3 regions of the Kitasatospora sp. GAS1066B genome follow, and region 3 is predicted to be linked to each of the others. Evidence: riboswitches for the same ligand, from Rfam matches in the RefSeq annotation. Region 3 holds a riboswitch; each other region holds the start of a gene.
The links. Region 3 has a riboswitch for cyclic di-AMP ahead of ABH937_RS21555 (transglycosylase family protein). Riboswitches for the same ligand answer to the same signal wherever they lie in the genome.
Positions count from the first base shown of each region.

Region 1: linked by a shared signal. The riboswitch ahead of ABH937_RS26325 (glycoside hydrolase family 16 protein) and the one ahead of ABH937_RS21555 (transglycosylase family protein) in region 3 are both predicted to bind cyclic di-AMP.
Region 2: linked by a shared signal. The riboswitch ahead of ABH937_RS10775 (transglycosylase family protein) and the one ahead of ABH937_RS21555 (transglycosylase family protein) in region 3 are both predicted to bind cyclic di-AMP.

Region 1 is NZ_JBGCCO010000025.1:98,061-103,319, forward strand. Features, by position in the region: gene ABH937_RS26320 (IclR family transcriptional regulator) at 1-218, shown strand, start outside; gene ABH937_RS26325 (glycoside hydrolase family 16 protein) at 307-1,521, opposite strand; cyclic di-AMP (ydaO/yuaA leader) riboswitch at 1,524-1,714, opposite strand; gene ABH937_RS26330 (ribonuclease domain-containing protein) at 1,960-2,352, shown strand; gene ABH937_RS26335 (helix-turn-helix transcriptional regulator) at 2,875-3,624, opposite strand; gene ABH937_RS26340 (class I SAM-dependent methyltransferase) at 3,698-4,756, opposite strand; gene ABH937_RS26345 (DUF1059 domain-containing protein) at 4,957-5,151, opposite strand.
Region 2 is NZ_JBGCCO010000008.1:25,461-30,719, reverse strand. Features, by position in the region: gene ABH937_RS10790 (hypothetical protein) at 1-999, opposite strand, end outside; gene ABH937_RS10785 (hypothetical protein) at 1,161-1,760, opposite strand; gene ABH937_RS10780 (PPOX class F420-dependent oxidoreductase) at 1,906-2,331, opposite strand; cyclic di-AMP (ydaO/yuaA leader) riboswitch at 2,577-2,743, shown strand; gene ABH937_RS10775 (transglycosylase family protein) at 2,746-3,765, shown strand; gene ABH937_RS10770 (YchJ family protein) at 3,833-4,261, shown strand; gene ABH937_RS10765 (DMT family transporter) at 4,357-5,259, shown strand, end outside.
Region 3 is NZ_JBGCCO010000019.1:7,267-12,525, reverse strand. Features, by position in the region: gene ABH937_RS21565 (septum formation initiator family protein) at 1-75, opposite strand, end outside; gene eno (phosphopyruvate hydratase) at 172-1,458, opposite strand; gene ABH937_RS21555 (transglycosylase family protein) at 1,680-2,546, opposite strand; cyclic di-AMP (ydaO/yuaA leader) riboswitch at 2,551-2,699, opposite strand; gene ABH937_RS21550 (cytochrome P450) at 2,929-4,203, opposite strand; gene ABH937_RS21545 (hypothetical protein) at 4,352-4,768, shown strand; gene ABH937_RS21540 (MazG family protein) at 4,790-5,259, opposite strand, start outside.

The sequences.
Region 1 (5,259 bases), on a different contig from region 3:
CCGCCCGGGAGGCCGGCTACGTGGTGGACGACCAGGAGCAGGAGATCGGCGTGCGCTGCATCGCCGTCGCGGTGCCGGGCGCCCCGACGCCGACCGCACTCTCGGTCTCCGGCCCGGAGGCGCGGATCCGGGCCCTGGAGGAGCAGATCGCTTCGACGGCGCTGGTGCCGGTCATGCGGCAGATCGCGCAGCGGCTGGGCGGCGTGCTGGCGCCCTGATCCTTCGCCCGTCATGACCGTGGCCCGGATCCAGGAGCGGATCCGGGCCACGGTCATGACGGCACGCCATCTGACGGTGCGTCAATTGTCAGCGGTACACCCGCACGTAGTCCGCGGCGAAGCTGATCGGCGCGGAGCCGCTCGGGGCCGGGTGGTACTGGCCGGCGCTGATCGACAGGTTGAGGATCAGGTAGGCCGACCAGTTGGCGCCGACGCCGGTGTTGTCGGAGAAGACCTTGACGCCGTTGACGTAGTAGTCGACGGAGTTGGCGCCGTAGTAGGTGCCGATGGTCACCCACTGGCCCGGCTTCACGGCGTTCGCGTCGGTGTAGTACTTCTGCGCGAAGTTGACGTGGTTGGTCAGCTCAAGCAGGTTCGGGTTGTCCGGGTGGTACTCGAAGGAGTCGATCTCGCTGCCGCCGTTCGACCAGGTCCACAGCGCGGGCCAGGCACCGGGCGCGGACGGCATCTGGACCCGGGCCTCGGCGTAGTCACCGGTCTTGACCTTGAAGCCCTGCCCGCTGCCCTCGGTGGTGAGCAGACCGGTGGTCCAGGCCTGCTTGCCGTTCTCCAGGGTGTGGCTGGACGGCTGCGCGGTGAAGGTGGCCACGCCGCCCGCGACCGAGACGCCGGACGGGTCGATCCAGTCGAGCTTGTTGTCGTCCGGGTTGTGGTTGCCGTACTTGTACGAGGTGGTGGAGCTGTCGTTCCACTTCGTGCTGTCGAGCGCGCCGTTGAACTCGTCGGACCAGGTCAGCGACTTGCCGGGGACGGGCGAGCTGCTGGGGGCGGGCGCCGGAGTCGGGGCGGGGGCGGGGGTCGGCGTGGGGGTCGGCGCGGGTGCGGGGGTCGGCGCCGGGGTGCTGCCGCCGCCGGCCGAGACCGTCAGGGTCTGCGACGCCAGGTTGTGCCAGGCACCGGCCTGGTCCTGGTAGAAGCCGAACATGGTGTACGTCCCACCCGCGAAGGTCCGCGCGGCGGTGGTCAGCGACAGCCCGCTCGGGCAGATCTGCTGGTTGCTGAGGTTCCCGGGGAAGTCCAGGTTGTTGCCGGCGGCGTCCCGCACGCCCACGCCCACCGTCTTCGCGGTGAAGCAGGAGCTGGCGTGCAGCGTCAGGGCGGCGGTGGTCGCCGCGCCGGTGGTGGCGGTGGCCGGGGTCAGCCGGTCCTGGGTCACGGTGGGCGCGGCGCTCGTCGACGGGTACCAGCTGAGGGCGTTCGCCTGGCCGACCATCGGGACGGCGAGCAGGCCGAGCGCACCGGCGAGGATGCCGAGGCGCGCAGGGGTGGCGGAAGGGATCACGGAGGTTCCTCTTGCGACGCCTACGAGGTGAGCTGTCGGGTTCGGACCGCAAGATGGCCCGGCCGAGTCGGCGACTGCCGGTCGGCCTCACCCCGAGCCGCACCCTCACCCGGCCTGGCGGTACGCAGGCGAGCGGGGACACGGCAGTACTACCTGGGTCCCCCGCTCCTGCCTGGTGCGGTGCTCTGGTTCCGACCCCGGGCAGGCAGGACTAGGCGTCCCGGGACTGGGCCCGCCGCTGCGTGGCGAGCAGCCTGCAGAGTAGGCAGATGACATGATCATCATCAATGTCACACGAGTCACACCGGCCACCCCGCGCATCGAAAGCGACGCACACCTGGCGCCTGCCCCGCGCGCTAGTTACATGCACATGAAGACTCTCTCAGCCCCCTCCCAGCACCTTCCCAGGCTTCCTGACGCCCCCTCAAACTGCTGTCCATGCAGACTCTTCTACGCGCGTTGAAGTCGCGTACCGCGTCCGTCGTCACCGTCGGCCTGCTCACCCTGGCCCCCACCGCCATGTTCGCCTCCGCCGCCCACGCGGACGTCAGCGGCAACATCTGCCAGACCGCCCTGCCCAGCCAGGCCGACGACACCCTCAACCTGATCGCCCAGGGCGGCCCCTTCCCGTACTCCCAGGACGGCGAGACCTTCCAGAACCGCGAGGGCGTCCTGCCCAGCGAGCCGAACGGCTACTACCAGGAGTACACGGTCATCACCCCGGGCGCCCCGACCCGCGGCACCCGCCGGATCATCACGGGCGAGGACGGCTCGGACTACTACACCTCGGACCACTACGTGTCGTTCTACCTGATCGACACCACTTGCTGAGGTAGCAGGGCCCACCGCTGCGTGAGGCCCGCACGGCCACCCGGAACGGGTAGCGCACTGGCCCGCGGTTCGCGAGACCGCGGGCCAGTGGGTGCCTAGGGCAGATAAGTGGTGAGGTGGCCGTCCTGCGCGGGGTCGGGGATCGGTCGTGCCTGGTCGAGCGACACGGTCGGCACGGTCGGGGATCGGCGACGCGTCGCGCGCGGGGCCCGGTGGGCGTCCGCCGTGCCCGGCGGGGCTCACTGATGAGGTGAACACGTCCCCACCCCTGGGGGCGTGCCGTTCATGGTGTCGAAAACGCTGTGAACGCGATCCCAGGTACACCGCGGAGTCGCTTGATCGCCATACCCCTCGGGCTCCACGGAGCCGGCGCCCGGATGCCGGATCACGCGCGGTCGCCGTCGGGCCCCGGGGTTCGTCTCCTCCGGGTGGATGTGGCGGCCGCGGTCGCCGAAGTTCGTCTCCTTCGGCACCCCTTCACCTCCATGGTGCCACCGCGGTCAGGTCCGCTCAATGCCGCGGTCAGGCCCGCTCAATGCCGCGGCTCACGTCCCGCCACACCGCGGCGGCCGCCACCCGGCTGTGCACCCGCAGCTTGGCGTAGGCGTGCTCCAGGTGCTTGTCCACGGTGCGGGCGGAGACGGCGAGCCGGTGCCCGATCTGCACGTCCGTCATGCCTCGGGCCAGCAGGTCGAGGACGTCCGCCTCGCGGGCGGTGAGGTCGACCGGCGGCGCCGCGACAGGCGGCGCCAGGCGGTCCAGGGCGTGGGTCAGCCGGGTGCGGAGCAGCACGGCTGAGTCCAGGTCGGCGTCGGGGAAGTCGCTGCCGGTCCGGTTGACGATCAGTGCGACGGTGCGACGGCCGCCACCGGGTGCCCAGCCGGCCGGGAAGGCCATCGCCAACTGGTACTCGGCGCCGATCGGACCGAGCGTCGCACCATAGGTGCCCAGACGGTGGTACTCGGTGCGGGACATCAGGTCGGAGCGGCGCAGCGGGACGCCGCTGCCGCTGTTGGTGTGCCGGAACAGCGCGTCCTCGGGGGCGTACCGGAAGAAGTCCGCCATCGCCTGCGGGGTGAAGAGCGCGCCGGGCAGGGTGACCGGATGGCGCCCGCTGGGGGTGCGGGTGGACCAGGTGAGGCTGTCGCCCGGAACCGCGCGGAGCAGCACGGGGAACAGCGCCGGCAGGAGGGTCTCCTCGTCGACGGCGTCGAGCAGCAGGTCGATCACGGCGCAGATCCGCCGCAGCCCGGCCTCTCCGGACGGTGTCACGCAACGAGCGTGCTCCCGTGGCGGAGGCCGGGTCAAGCCGGGTCCCGACAAACCCGGCCGGAGCGGGACTGCGCTACCGGGCGGCGGCGTAGACCCGGTTGACCGGGCTCTCGGCGGCCAGCTTCCAGTGGTGCAGGCCGGCGTCGTCGGCGAGGTGGCGCATGGCCTCCTCACCGGCGTGGTTGCCCATCGCCTGCGGCCCGTGCTGGGCGAGGGCGGAGGGCAGGCAGATGGCCACCGAGGCGGAGACCAGGGCGCGGCCGACCGGATTGATGTTCTCCTCGACCTCCGCCGAGGCGTTCGGCTCGACGATCATGCAGGCGCCGTCGGTGGCCAGCGCCCGCTCGGCGTGGTGCAGCGCGGCGCCGGGGTCGCCCATGTCGTGCAGGCAGTCGAAGAAGGTGATCAGGTCGTAGCCGTCACCGGGGAAGTCCTGCGCGCCGGCCACCTCGAAGCTGACCCGGTCGGCCAGGCCCTGCTCCGTCGCGAGCTCCCGGGCGCGGTCGATCGAGGGCTGGTGGAAGTCGAAGCCGTGGAAGCGCGAGGCCGGGTAGGCCTTGGCCATCAGCATGGTGGACCAGCCGTACCCGCAGCCCACGTCGGCGACCTCGGCACCCGCCATCAGCCTGCGCTCGGTGCCGTTCATGGCGGGGATCCAGTCGGCGACCAGGGAGCCCGCGTAACCGGGGCGGAAGAACTTGGCGGTGCCGGCGAACAGGGCGTCGCTGTGCTCCTCCCAGCCCACCCCCTGTCCGGTGCGGAACGCGTCCATCAGCAGGTCCTCGGTGCCGTAGAGCGCCTGCATCATCGTGAAGAACCCGGCCGCGTAGGTGGGCGCGGTCGGATCGGCCAGCACGGCCGCGTGCTCGTCGGGCAGCAGGTAGCTGTCGGTGTCCCGGTCGTAGCTCACGTACTCACCGGCCACCTGGGCGGCCAGCCACTCGCGCAGGTAGCGCTCGTGCAGTCCGGTGCGCGCGGCGAGTTGGGCGGCGGTCATCGGCCCGGCGCCGGCCATCGCGGTGTACAGGCCGAGCCGGTCGCCGAGCGAGGTGCACAACCCGGCCACGGCGGCTCCGCCGTCGGTCACCACCCGGCCCAGGAACTCCATCACCTTGTCCTCGTCAACCGCCATCGGACCCACCTCCTCGGTGCTCCTCCCAGCCCAGCAGAAGGCGCCCGCTCCGGGCCATACGGAATTCTCCGTACGGACCCGGGGCGGGGCGTGTGCTGTTGACCGTCCGTCCCCAGATGGAACCGGTGTGCCAGGTGTTCCAGGTGCATCCGGTGTGCCAGGTGGGACAGATGTGTCAGGTGTTCCAGGTACATCCGGCGTCAGGTGTGCTGAAGGATCAGCTCGTCCTTGAGTCCGGACCGGATCTGGTCGCGGAGCTCCTTGGAGTCGGTGTGGCTGTGCACCGAGACCGCGTGCTCGGCGGCGGCCCGCACGACCTCTTCCTCCTCGCCGGAGATGGCGAGGGTGCAGTTCATCTCACTCGGGAATTCCCGGCAGTCGGCGACCTTGCGCATGATCGACCTCCCGACCGCGCCGTGCCGCACCCGTCGGCGGGCCACCCGCTGGCCGGAGGACCGGCGCGCGGCAGCACACGCGTGTCGCGGAACCATTGTCTCTCCGCC
Region 2 (5,259 bases), on a different contig from region 3:
GCCGATCACCCAGGCCGGGGCCAGAATCGCCTGGCTGACGAAGGATCCGATCATCCGGATCAGGTACGGGATGCCCAGACTGCGCCACCAGGCGCCGTGGTTGAGCGTCCAGGCCCGGCGGATCGCGGCGACCGGGCGCCGGTTCTCCAGCACCACCACCGGGACCAGCAGGGTCAGCCGCACCCCCGCGTAGCCACCGAGCCCCAGCACCACCAGCAGCAGGAGCACCGCCAGCACGCCGAACACGGCACCGCTGTCGGTCAGCAGCCCGAGCACGGTGGCCGGCACCAGCGCGACCAGCACCGCGGCGAGCCCGGCCGCCGCCAGCAGCAGCTGGGCACCGAGCACCCGCCACAGGTGGGGGCGGGCCTGCGACCAGAGCTGACCGGCCGTCACCGGGCGGCCGACCACGGCGTGCCGCAGCACCGCCGCACTCGACACGCTCGCCACCAGCGAGAACGCCAGGAAGCAGAGCAGCAGCAGGAGCCCGCCGACGATGGCGAGCACGCCGATGGTGAAACCCTGGCTGTCGGTCGGCTGGGCCTCGGTCTGGTCCGACAACTGCTGGAAGGTCCCCGAGGTCAGCAGGTAGCCCACCGTGCCGTAGACGGTGAACAGCACGGCGGCGGCCGCCAGCACGCCGAGCAGCGGCAGCAGCAGCGGCTTGACGTAGCGGCGCATGGTGGTGAAGACACCGCTGAGCACGTCGCCGAGCCCGAGCGGGGCCAGCGGTATCACCCCGGGCTTGGGCGGCGCGGGCCGAACGCCCCAACCCGCCCAGGGCGGCGGCCAACCACCCGGCGCGGCGCCGGGGTACGGGCCCTGGTAGCCCTGAGTGGCTTGGTAGGGCTGCTGGTACGGCGGCGGTGGCGGCGGGTACGGGCCGGCGGCACCCGGCCGGTCACTCGGCGCCGCCGCGTCGGCCTGCCCGCCGCCCGGCTGCCCCGGCGCCGGATCGGGCTCCGGATCCGGCGCCCGCCACACGTCATCGCCGCTCATGCTCTGCTCTCCCCCTGTACCGCACAGTGCCGTTGTCTCGCGCCGGCCAGGTGTATTCGGCCCGCGGACCCCAGAGCGTACGGGAGGGCCGGCACGGCAGGCACGACCGGGGCGGCCGGTCGACGGCCGGGTGGCTAGGCGGATCGACCGGGCCGGCGCGGTCAGCCGGTGCTGTACCAGTCCCAGGGCAGCGCCCCGTGCTCCGGCAGCTGCGGCTCACGCGAGTTGATGGTGATCAGCGGGCGGTCCTTCCAGACCGTCGCGTCGTTGGACCGGCGGCACATCTCGGTGCGCGCGTGGTCGGTGTTGGCCACCAGCACCAGGACCGTCTCCTTGCGCAGCCGCTCGAAGACGGCCTGATCCGGGTCGTCCAACGCGGCCCGCAGCCGGGCCCGGTCGGCCAGCCGCAGCCGCCCCCGGTCACCGTAGCCGAGCGGGCGGACCTCCGCGGTGGTCCTGGCCACGCCGCGAGCGAGCGTCAGCAGCGGCAGCAGGGTGGGGATCCGGCCCGGATCGGTGACGCCCTCGCCCTGGGCCGCGCGGTAGACCGCCAGGCCGAGCAGGGTCCGCACCGCCGCCAGATCGCCGCCGGCCACCCGGGGGTCGTATCTGGCCGCCCAGTTGGTCAGCCCCCGGGCCCAGTACATGGCCACGTCCAAGGCGGCCGCCTTGCCCATCAGCGCGGCGTCCACCTCCCACCACCAGTGCGGATCGCCCTCGGCCGCCTCGATGGCCGGCTCCAACTCGTGCACAGCCCTCACCTCGCTCCCGGTGCGCCCACCGCATCCCGGTCGGGCGCGCGTGCCCCCTATGGTGCGGTGGTGCGCGGCGCGATGTCCGCCGATCGGGCAAACCCGCTCGGCCGGGCGGGTGGGCAACTCCCTTGCGCCGCCCGGCCGTCCAGCCTCAGGGCGTCTGGCCGTACAGGTGCTCGACGTGCAGTTCGACCACCAGCCGGCGATCGCGGACCATCGCCGCGCGGTACTCGTCCCAGTCCGGGTGCTCGCCTGACAGCGTGCGGTAGAGGTCGACCAACTCCTCGACGGTGGCGTCGTCCTCGGCGGCGGCCACCGGCGTCAGCTCGGCGGTGCCCTCGGCCACCGCCCAGGTCCCGTAGTCCGGGCTGGTCGCGTACAGGCTCGCCCGCGGGTCGCGGGCCAGGTTCTTCGCCTTCACGCGATCGGCGGTGATCGAGACCCGGATCAGCTCCCGAGCCGGGTCGTACGCATAGCGGACATTGGAGAGCTGGGGCCGCCCGTCCCGTTTCAGGGTCACCAGCACGCCGGTCCGTTGGGCGGCGAACAGTTCGCGGATCTTGACTTCGTCGGCCATCGGCCTCTCCTCAGCAACTGAAGCAACTGATCGGCTGTTCCACCGCCAAACTAGCGGGCCGGGAGGCGAACCGGCCGCGACAGCGCGCGGTGTTCCCGGTACGGAGCATCGCCCAGCTGCCGTGATTCGCGTGTGACGTGTGCGATGCGGGGTTGTTATCAGGGTGATGATCCGTCTAGTCTCCCCAGCAACCCGTCACCGTGCGGGCACCCGGACGCGGTACGCCGAGTCCTGCCCAACGCGCTCCCGGGACCACGACACACCTCTGGGCAGGGGCGGGGGACCCAGGATTCATGCCGTCCCCGTACGGCTCGGGGTGAAGCCGTCCGCCGGATCCGTCCGCGCGAACGGCCGGGCCAGCCTCCGGTCCGAACCCGACAGCTCACCTCGCAGGCGTGCGGAGAGGGATCTTCCATGGGCATATCCGGGGTGTTCTCCGGTCCGGGCCGCCACCGTCGGCCGAGCCAGGCCGACCGCGCAGTGGCCGTCGCGACCGTGGCCGGCGCCGGTCTGGCCCTGCCACTGCTCACGGCCACCGGCGCGCACGCCGCCCCGGCCACCGCCTGGGACACGGTGGCCCAGTGCGAGACCGGCGGCAACTGGAGCGCCGACACGGGCAACGGGCACTACGGCGGGCTGCAGTTCACCCAGCAGGACTGGGTCGCCAACGGCGGCGACCGGTACGGCGCGGTGGCCTCGCACGCGACCGAGGCGCAGCAGATCAAGGTGGCCGAGCAGCTGCTCGCCGGCCAGGGTCCGGGCGTCTGGGGGAACTGCGCGACGGTGGCGGGGCTGACCGCGCCGACCGCCACCTCCGTGCCCACACCCGCGCCCACTGCGTCGACGTCCGCGCCCACCACCGCACCCCCGATCACCGACACGCCGACCGCGCCGGTGATCGGCGTGTCGATCGGGCCCAGCGCCTCGACGGGCACCTCGACCAGCCCCCTGCCCGGCTCCGCGCCCACGTCGACGGCTGCGCCGACCCAGGCCCCGGCCGCCCCCGGCACCACGGCCCCGGCGCCGGCCGCGCCCGGCACCACCAACGCCGCCGCGCCCACCGCCAGCCCGACCCCGCAGGCGCCGACCGGCTCGCCGACCCCGGCAACCCAGGCCCCCGCAGCGCCGACCCAGGCCCAGAGCAGCACTCCCCCGGCCGGCACCGCGACCACCCCCGCCACTGGCACGCCGAGCACCGCCCCGACCAGCGCGCCCGTAGCCGATCCGACCACCCCGGCAACCCCGGCCGCGCCCGGCACCCCCCAGTCCCCCGCCGCCGGCCAGGGCTACACCGTCCAGCACGGCGACAACCTCTGGACCATCGCCCAGAGCCACCACCTCGACACCTGGCAGCACCTCTACCAGGACAACCTCGGCACGGTCGGCACCAACCCCGACCTGATCTACCCCGGTCAGCAGCTCCAGCTGCCCTGACGGACCGTCAGCCCCGTGCCCGGCGCCCCTGGCGCCGGGCACCTCGGGCAGCCGTCAGAATGGACCCATGTCACGACGCCCCACCAGGCCCCGCCCGGCCCCCGCCCCCGCCGCGCCGGACCGCTGCCCGTGCGGACTGCCCGCGAGCTACGCCGACTGCTGCGGCCGGCTGCACAGCGGCCTGGCCCAGGCGACCACCGCCGAGCAGCTGATGCGCTCGCGGTTCAGCGCCTTCGTGGTCGAGGACGCCGCCTACCTGCTGCGCAGCTGGCACCCGCAGACCCGGCCGCCGGCCGTCGACTTCGATCCCCGACTGCGCTGGCAGCGGCTGGAGATCCTGGGCAGCACCGAGGGCGGCCCGTTCCACCAGGAGGGCACGGTGGAGTTCGTCGCCCGCTACCAGGAACAGGGCCTCTCCGGCAGCATGCGGGAGAAGAGCCGCTTCGTGCGCGACCAGGGCGTCTGGGTCTACCTGGACGGCGTGGTCGCCGACTGAACCGTCCTGCCGTCCTCGCCGGCACCCTGCCGGGGGCCCGCGGGCGGCCGCTAATTGCCTGGCCGCCCCGGCAACCCCGGGCTAGCTTGGCCCGCATGGACCAAGGCGCCCCCTCCGCAGTCACCGCCCCTGCCGCTGCCCCCACCACCGCCCCACCCGGTGCCAAGCTCAACCCCAAGGCGGTGGCCGCGGCCACCGTCACCGTGCTGCTCTGGGCCTCGGCCTTCGTGGCGATCCGTTCGGCCGCCGCGCACTACGGCCCTGGTGCGCTCGCGCTGGGCCGGCTGACCGTCGGCTCGATCGCGCTGCTGGCCGTCTGGGCCATCCGCCGCGAAGGCCTGCCACCCCGCGCCGCCTGGCCGGGCATCGCGCTCTCCGGGCTGCTCTGGTTCGGCCTCTACATGGTCGCGCTCAACTGGGGCGAGCAGAAGGTCGACGCCGGCACGGCCGCCATGGTGGTGAACATCGGCCCGATGCTGATCGCGCTGCTGGGCGGTTGGCTGCTGCGCGAGGGATTCCCGCGGCAGTTGATGGTCGGCATGGCCGTCTCGTTCGCGGGCGCGGTGGTGGTGGGTCTCGCGCAGTCGGGCGGCAGCGGTTCCTCGGTGCTGGGCGTGCTGCTCTGCCTGGCCGCCGCCCTGCTCTACGCGGCCGGTGTGGTGGCCCAGAAGCCCGCGCTGCGGCACGCGACTGCGCTGCAGGCCACCGCCTTCGGCTGCCTGATCGGCACGGTGGCCTGCCTGCCGTTCTCCGGACAGCTCGCCGGCCAGCTCGGCCACGCCCCGCTGTCGGCCACGCTCAACCTGGTCTACCTGGGCCTGTTCCCCACCGCGCTCGCCTTCAGCACCTGGGCCTACGCGCTCTCCCGCACCACCGCCGGCCGGATGGGCGCCACCACCTATGCCGTCCCGGCGCTGGTGGTGGTCATGTCCTGGGCGATCCTCGGCGAGGTGCCGGCTCTGCTGAGCCTGGCCGGCGGCTGCCTCTGCCTGGGCGGC
Region 3 (5,259 bases):
CACCAGGACCAGCACGGTGGCCCGGCTGGTGAACCGCGGCCGGCCGCCCAGACCCGGGATCTTCCAGCCTGCCATCTCCTGACCCCTCCCAGTCGCGCCGATACCCCGGCATCCACCCTACGGGGTGCACACCGGGGCATCGGTCAGGCTGGCTGTCGGCCCTCGCGGGGGTCAGTCCGCGACGCGGAACCGGGGGAAGGCGGCGCGGCCCGCGTACTCGGCGGCGTCGTCGAGGATCTCCTCGATGCGCAGCAGCTGGTTGTACTTGGCGACGCGCTCGGAGCGGGCCGGGGCACCGGTCTTGATCTGGCCGCAGTTGGTGGCGACGGCCAGGTCGGCGATGGTGACGTCCTCGGTCTCACCGGAGCGGTGCGACATCATGCAGCGGTAGCCGTTGCGCTGGGCCAGCTCGACGGCGTCCAGGGTCTCGGTCAGCGAGCCGATCTGGTTCACCTTCACCAGCAGCGCGTTGGCGGTGCCGGTCTCGATGCCACGGGCCAGGCGCTCCGGGTTGGTGACGAACAGGTCGTCACCGACCAGCTGGACCTTGGCGCCCAGCTTGTCCGTCATGGCCTTCCAGCCGTCCCAGTCCGACTCGTCCAGCGGGTCCTCGATGGAGACCAGCGGGTAGTTCTCGACCAGGTCGGCGTAGTACTCGATCAGCTCGGCGGCGGTCAGCGCCTTGCCCTCGAACTGGTAGGCGCCGTCCTTGTAGAACTCGGAGGCGGCCACGTCCAGGGCCAGCGCGACGTCCTTGCCGGGCACGTAGCCGGCCTTCTTGATCGCCTCGGTGATCAGGTCCAGCGCCTCGCGGTTGCTGTCCAGGTTCGGCGCGAAGCCGCCCTCGTCGCCCAGGCCGGTGGACAGGCCGCGCTCCTTCAGCACGCCCTTGAGCGTGTGGTAGACCTCGACGCCCCAGCGCACGGCCTCGGAGAAGGACTCCGCGCCGATCGGCGCGATCATGAACTCCTGGATGTCGACGTTGGAGTCGGCGTGCGAGCCACCGTTGAGGATGTTCATCATCGGGACCGGCAGCACGTGCGCGTTCGGACCGCCGAGGTAGCGGAACAGCGGCAGGTCGCTGGCCTCGGAGGCGGCGTGCGCGACGGCCAGCGAGACGCCGAGGATCGCGTTGGCGCCGAGCGAGGACTTGTCCGGGGTGGCGTCCAGGTCGAGCATCGCCTGGTCGATCAGCCGCTGCTCGGTGGCGTCGTAGCCGACCAGCTCCGGGCCGATCTGCTCGATCACGGCGAGGACGGCCTTCTCGACGCCCTTGCCGAAGTAGCGGTTCTTGTCACCGTCACGCAGCTCCAGCGCCTCGAAGGCACCCGTCGAGGCGCCGGACGGGACAGCGGCACGACCGGTGCTGCCGTCGTCGAGGCCGACCTCGACCTCGACCGTGGGGTTGCCGCGCGAGTCGAGAATCTCACGGGCTACGACGACATCAATGGACGGCACGAGGCATCTCCTAGACGGAAGCGGTCCTGCGGACGTGGGTAGGGAGTCGTTACGACCAGAGCCTAACCGCACCGGCCACCGCGACGACCCGGACCTGCCTCCCGTCTCACGGTGTGGCTCGGCTACCTGCCGGTAGTTCACCTGAATGCGTGTCGGTGGTCGTTTCGCGAGCCGCTCGCGCGGGGCCGCATCGGCGCGGCCCCGCGCGGGCTGTCGGCCGGTCAGCCGAGGTGCAGCAGCTGGCCGGGCATGATCAGGTCCGGATTCCCGCCCACCGTCTGCTGGTTGGCCTGGTAGAGCTGCTGCCAGCCGCCGGTCTGGTGCTGGGCCTGGGCGATCATCGAGAGGGTGTCGCCGGCCCGCACCGTGTAGTCGTGACCGGAGCCGCTCGGCGCGGCGGCCGGTGCCTGGGCCGGGACCTGGATCGGGGCCTGGATCGGTGCCTGGGCCGGGGCCTGAGCGGGCACCGGGGCGGGCATGTTCCGGTCGTACACGCTCTGGTGGCTGGTCCAGTACCACCCGCCGTCGCTCTGGTACCAGTAGACCTGACCCTTCGCGTCCCAGCCGGCCTTGCCGGGGAAGGCCGGGGCGGTGGACTGCGGCACCTGCTGGGGCTGCGCCCGCTGGGCCTGCGGAGCCGGCGTCTGAGGCCGCGTCTGCTGCCGGCTCGGGGCGACCGGCGCACTGGCGTCCAGCGCGGCTGCGGCGCCGCCCTGGGCCAGGCCCGCCTTGACCGAACAGACCGGCCAGGCGCCGGGACCCTGGTCGGCCAGCACCTTCTCGGCGACCGAGATCTGCTGCGCCCTGGTGGCCTGGTTGGCCTGCGACGCGTACTGGGTGCCGCCGTACGCGGCCCAGGTGGAGGAGGTGAACTGCAGACCGCCGTAGAAGCCGTTGCCCGTGTTGATGCTCCAGTTGTTGGTGCTCTCGCAGTTGGCGACCTTGTCCCAGACCGTGACCGGGGCGGCATGCGCGGCGGTCGCGGTGAGCAGCGGCACCGCCAGACCCGCACCGGCCACGCCGGCCACGGCGATCGCCCGCTCGGTCTGGGTACGACGACGATGACGGCCATTGCCCTTGAGCAGCATGAACTGTCCCTCTCCGCACGCCTGCGAGGTGAGCTGTCGGGTTCGGGCCCGTGAGGTCGGCCCGGCCGCTGACGCGGCTTCACCCCTAGCCGTGGGAGACGGCAGAAAATCCTGGGTCCCCCGCCCCTGCCCCGAGGTAGGTCGGCGTCCCGACGGCGCGGTGGGCAGGACTCGGCGTACCGCACGCGGGGTTCGCAGCTGCGAACTCCTGGGAGGGTAGGCAGATTGACGGACCAATCACAAGCTCATATCGCATACATCACACGAGAATTACGACGCCGTCAGATCGTCCACTAACCGATCAGGTTTGTCCGCATTGATGCGTATTCAGATCGTGCCTGCCGGAACACTTCCGACACGCCGTCAGACATCCGACACGCCGTCAGGAGCTGCCGGTCGAGGATTCCGGTGTGAAAGAAACCGGCAGTTCGCGCAGCCCACGCATGATCAGACCGCCCCGCCAGCGCAGTTCCGCCGGCTCGCCGGCGAACTCGATGTCGGGCAGCCGGGTCAGCAGGGTGGCCAGCGCCGCCTGCCCCTCCAGCCGGGCCAGCGGAGCGCCGATGCAGTAGTGGATGCCGTGCCCGAAGCCGAGGTGCGGGTTGTCCTTGCGGGCCAGGTCCAGGGTGTCGGGTCGACCGAACCTGGCCGGGTCGCGATCGGCCGCGGCCAGCACCACCAGCACCGGATCGCCGACCGGGATGTCCACCCCGCCGATGCTCAGCGGCGCGGTGGCGAACCGCCAGGTCGCCAGCTCCACCGGACCGTCGTAGCGGAGCAGTTCCTCGACGGCGGTGGTCAGCAGCTCGCGCTCGCCGCGCCGCACCGACTCCTGCAGGCGGGCGCGCTGCTCGGGATGGTTCATCAACGTGTACATGCCGTTGCCGATGAGGTTGACGGTGGTCTCGAAACCGGCGAAGAGCAGGATGAAGGCCATCGCGGCGGCCTCGTTCTCGCTCAGGTGCTCACCGTGGTCGCTGGCCCTGATCAGCCCCGAGATCAGGTCCTCACCCGGCTCGGCCCGCTTGCGGTGGATCAACTCCGCCAGGTAGGACCGCATCCGCTTGACCGCGCGGGCCACCCCGCCGCGCGGGCCGCCGCCGTGTCGGATCATCATGCCGGCCCAGTCGCGGAAGTCGTCCTGGTCCTCGGCCGGCACCCCGAGCAGGTCGCAGATCGCGTAGATCGGCAGCGGGAAGGCGAACTCGTGGATCAGGTCGGCCGAGCCGCGCGCCGCGAAGCCGGAGATCAACCGGTCCGTCAGCTGCTGCACCCGGGGTTCGAACTCGGCCACAGTGCGCGGGGTGAAGGCCTTGGAGACCAGGCGGCGCAGCCGGGTGTGGTCGGGCGGGTCGATGTTCAGCAAGTGGGTCATCAGGTCGGCCTGCCGCTCCCCCGGGATGCCGACCCGTCCGGTGCGATGTGCCTGCTCACTGTGGTGGGCCGGGTTCTTGGAGAGCCGGGCGTCGGCCAGTGCCTGCCGGGCGTCCGCGTACCGGGTCACCAACCAGGCGTCAACCCCGCTCGGCAGGGTAGTCCGATGCACCGGGGCGTGCTCCCGCAACCAGGCGTACGCCGGGTACGGGTCGGCGGCGAACTCCCAGGTGAACAGGGGTGGTGCGGGCGGCAACGGGATGGCATCGGGCTGGTCCGGCATGTCTTGACGGTATCCCGTCCCCAGGAGGAGTGAGCCTGGTCACCTGACGGGTAATCCCTGTTGCGGAGGGTCAGGAGAAGCCTACGATCCTCCGATACGTGGTTGGCGGGCGTTGCAGTGCGGCGGCGCCCCCAGGGAGGAGCAGGCCATGCGAGTAGCCGGGGCAGTGGTGGTCATCGCGGTACTCAGCGGCGGCGACGGCGACGGGCCGGCCCGCCGCTTCGCCGCGGCGGGCGCCGCCGGCCTGCTGATCGCCGACCCGCGGACCGGGGTGGCCGAGGACCTGGCCGCCGCCATGGACCGGATCGGCTGCCCGGTGATCGGGGTCAGCTCCGACATCCACCAGCCCAGCGACATCGCCGCCCTGGTCGACACCACCGAGAAGCACCTGGGCCCGATCGACCTGTTCTGCGTGAGCGGCCCCGACGGCGAGCGGATCGTCGCGATGGCCGAGCTGCCCGGCCAGCTGCACCGCCTCGCCGAGCTGCTGGACCCGCTGGGCGAGGCGATCGGCGCGGTCGTCCCGCCGCAGCGCCAGGTGCACGCCCACCAGCAGCCCGCCTGACGGCCCGCCCTGGCCCGGCTCCTAGTCGGCGGCCAGCCCCTCGGCTGCCCGCACCGCCGCCCGATAGCCGCGCGCGGCCGCCCGCAGCGCCGCGTCCGGGTCCACCTTCGCGTCGTGCGCGCGCTGCACCACCGCGAGCAGCAGCGCGCCGGCCGTCTCCTCGGTCAGCTCGGCCGGCAGCGCGTACGGCGCGTCGGGAACGCCGGTGAAGCCCGCCCGGCGGACCCGGGAGACCAGCTTCGCCGCCAACGCCAGAGCCGGCAGCCCCGCCGGCACGCCGTCCAGCACCGACTCCCGGTGCTGCTTCTCGGCGGCCTTCAGCTCCTCCCAGTTGGCCTCCACCTGGTCGGTGGTGGCGGCGTCGGAGTCCCCGAAGACGTGCGGGTGGCGGTACATCAGCTTCTCGACGATCGCCCCGGCCACCTCGTCGATGGAGAACGGGTCCTCGGGGTCCTCCTCGGCGATCCGGGAGTGGAAGAAGACCTGGAGCA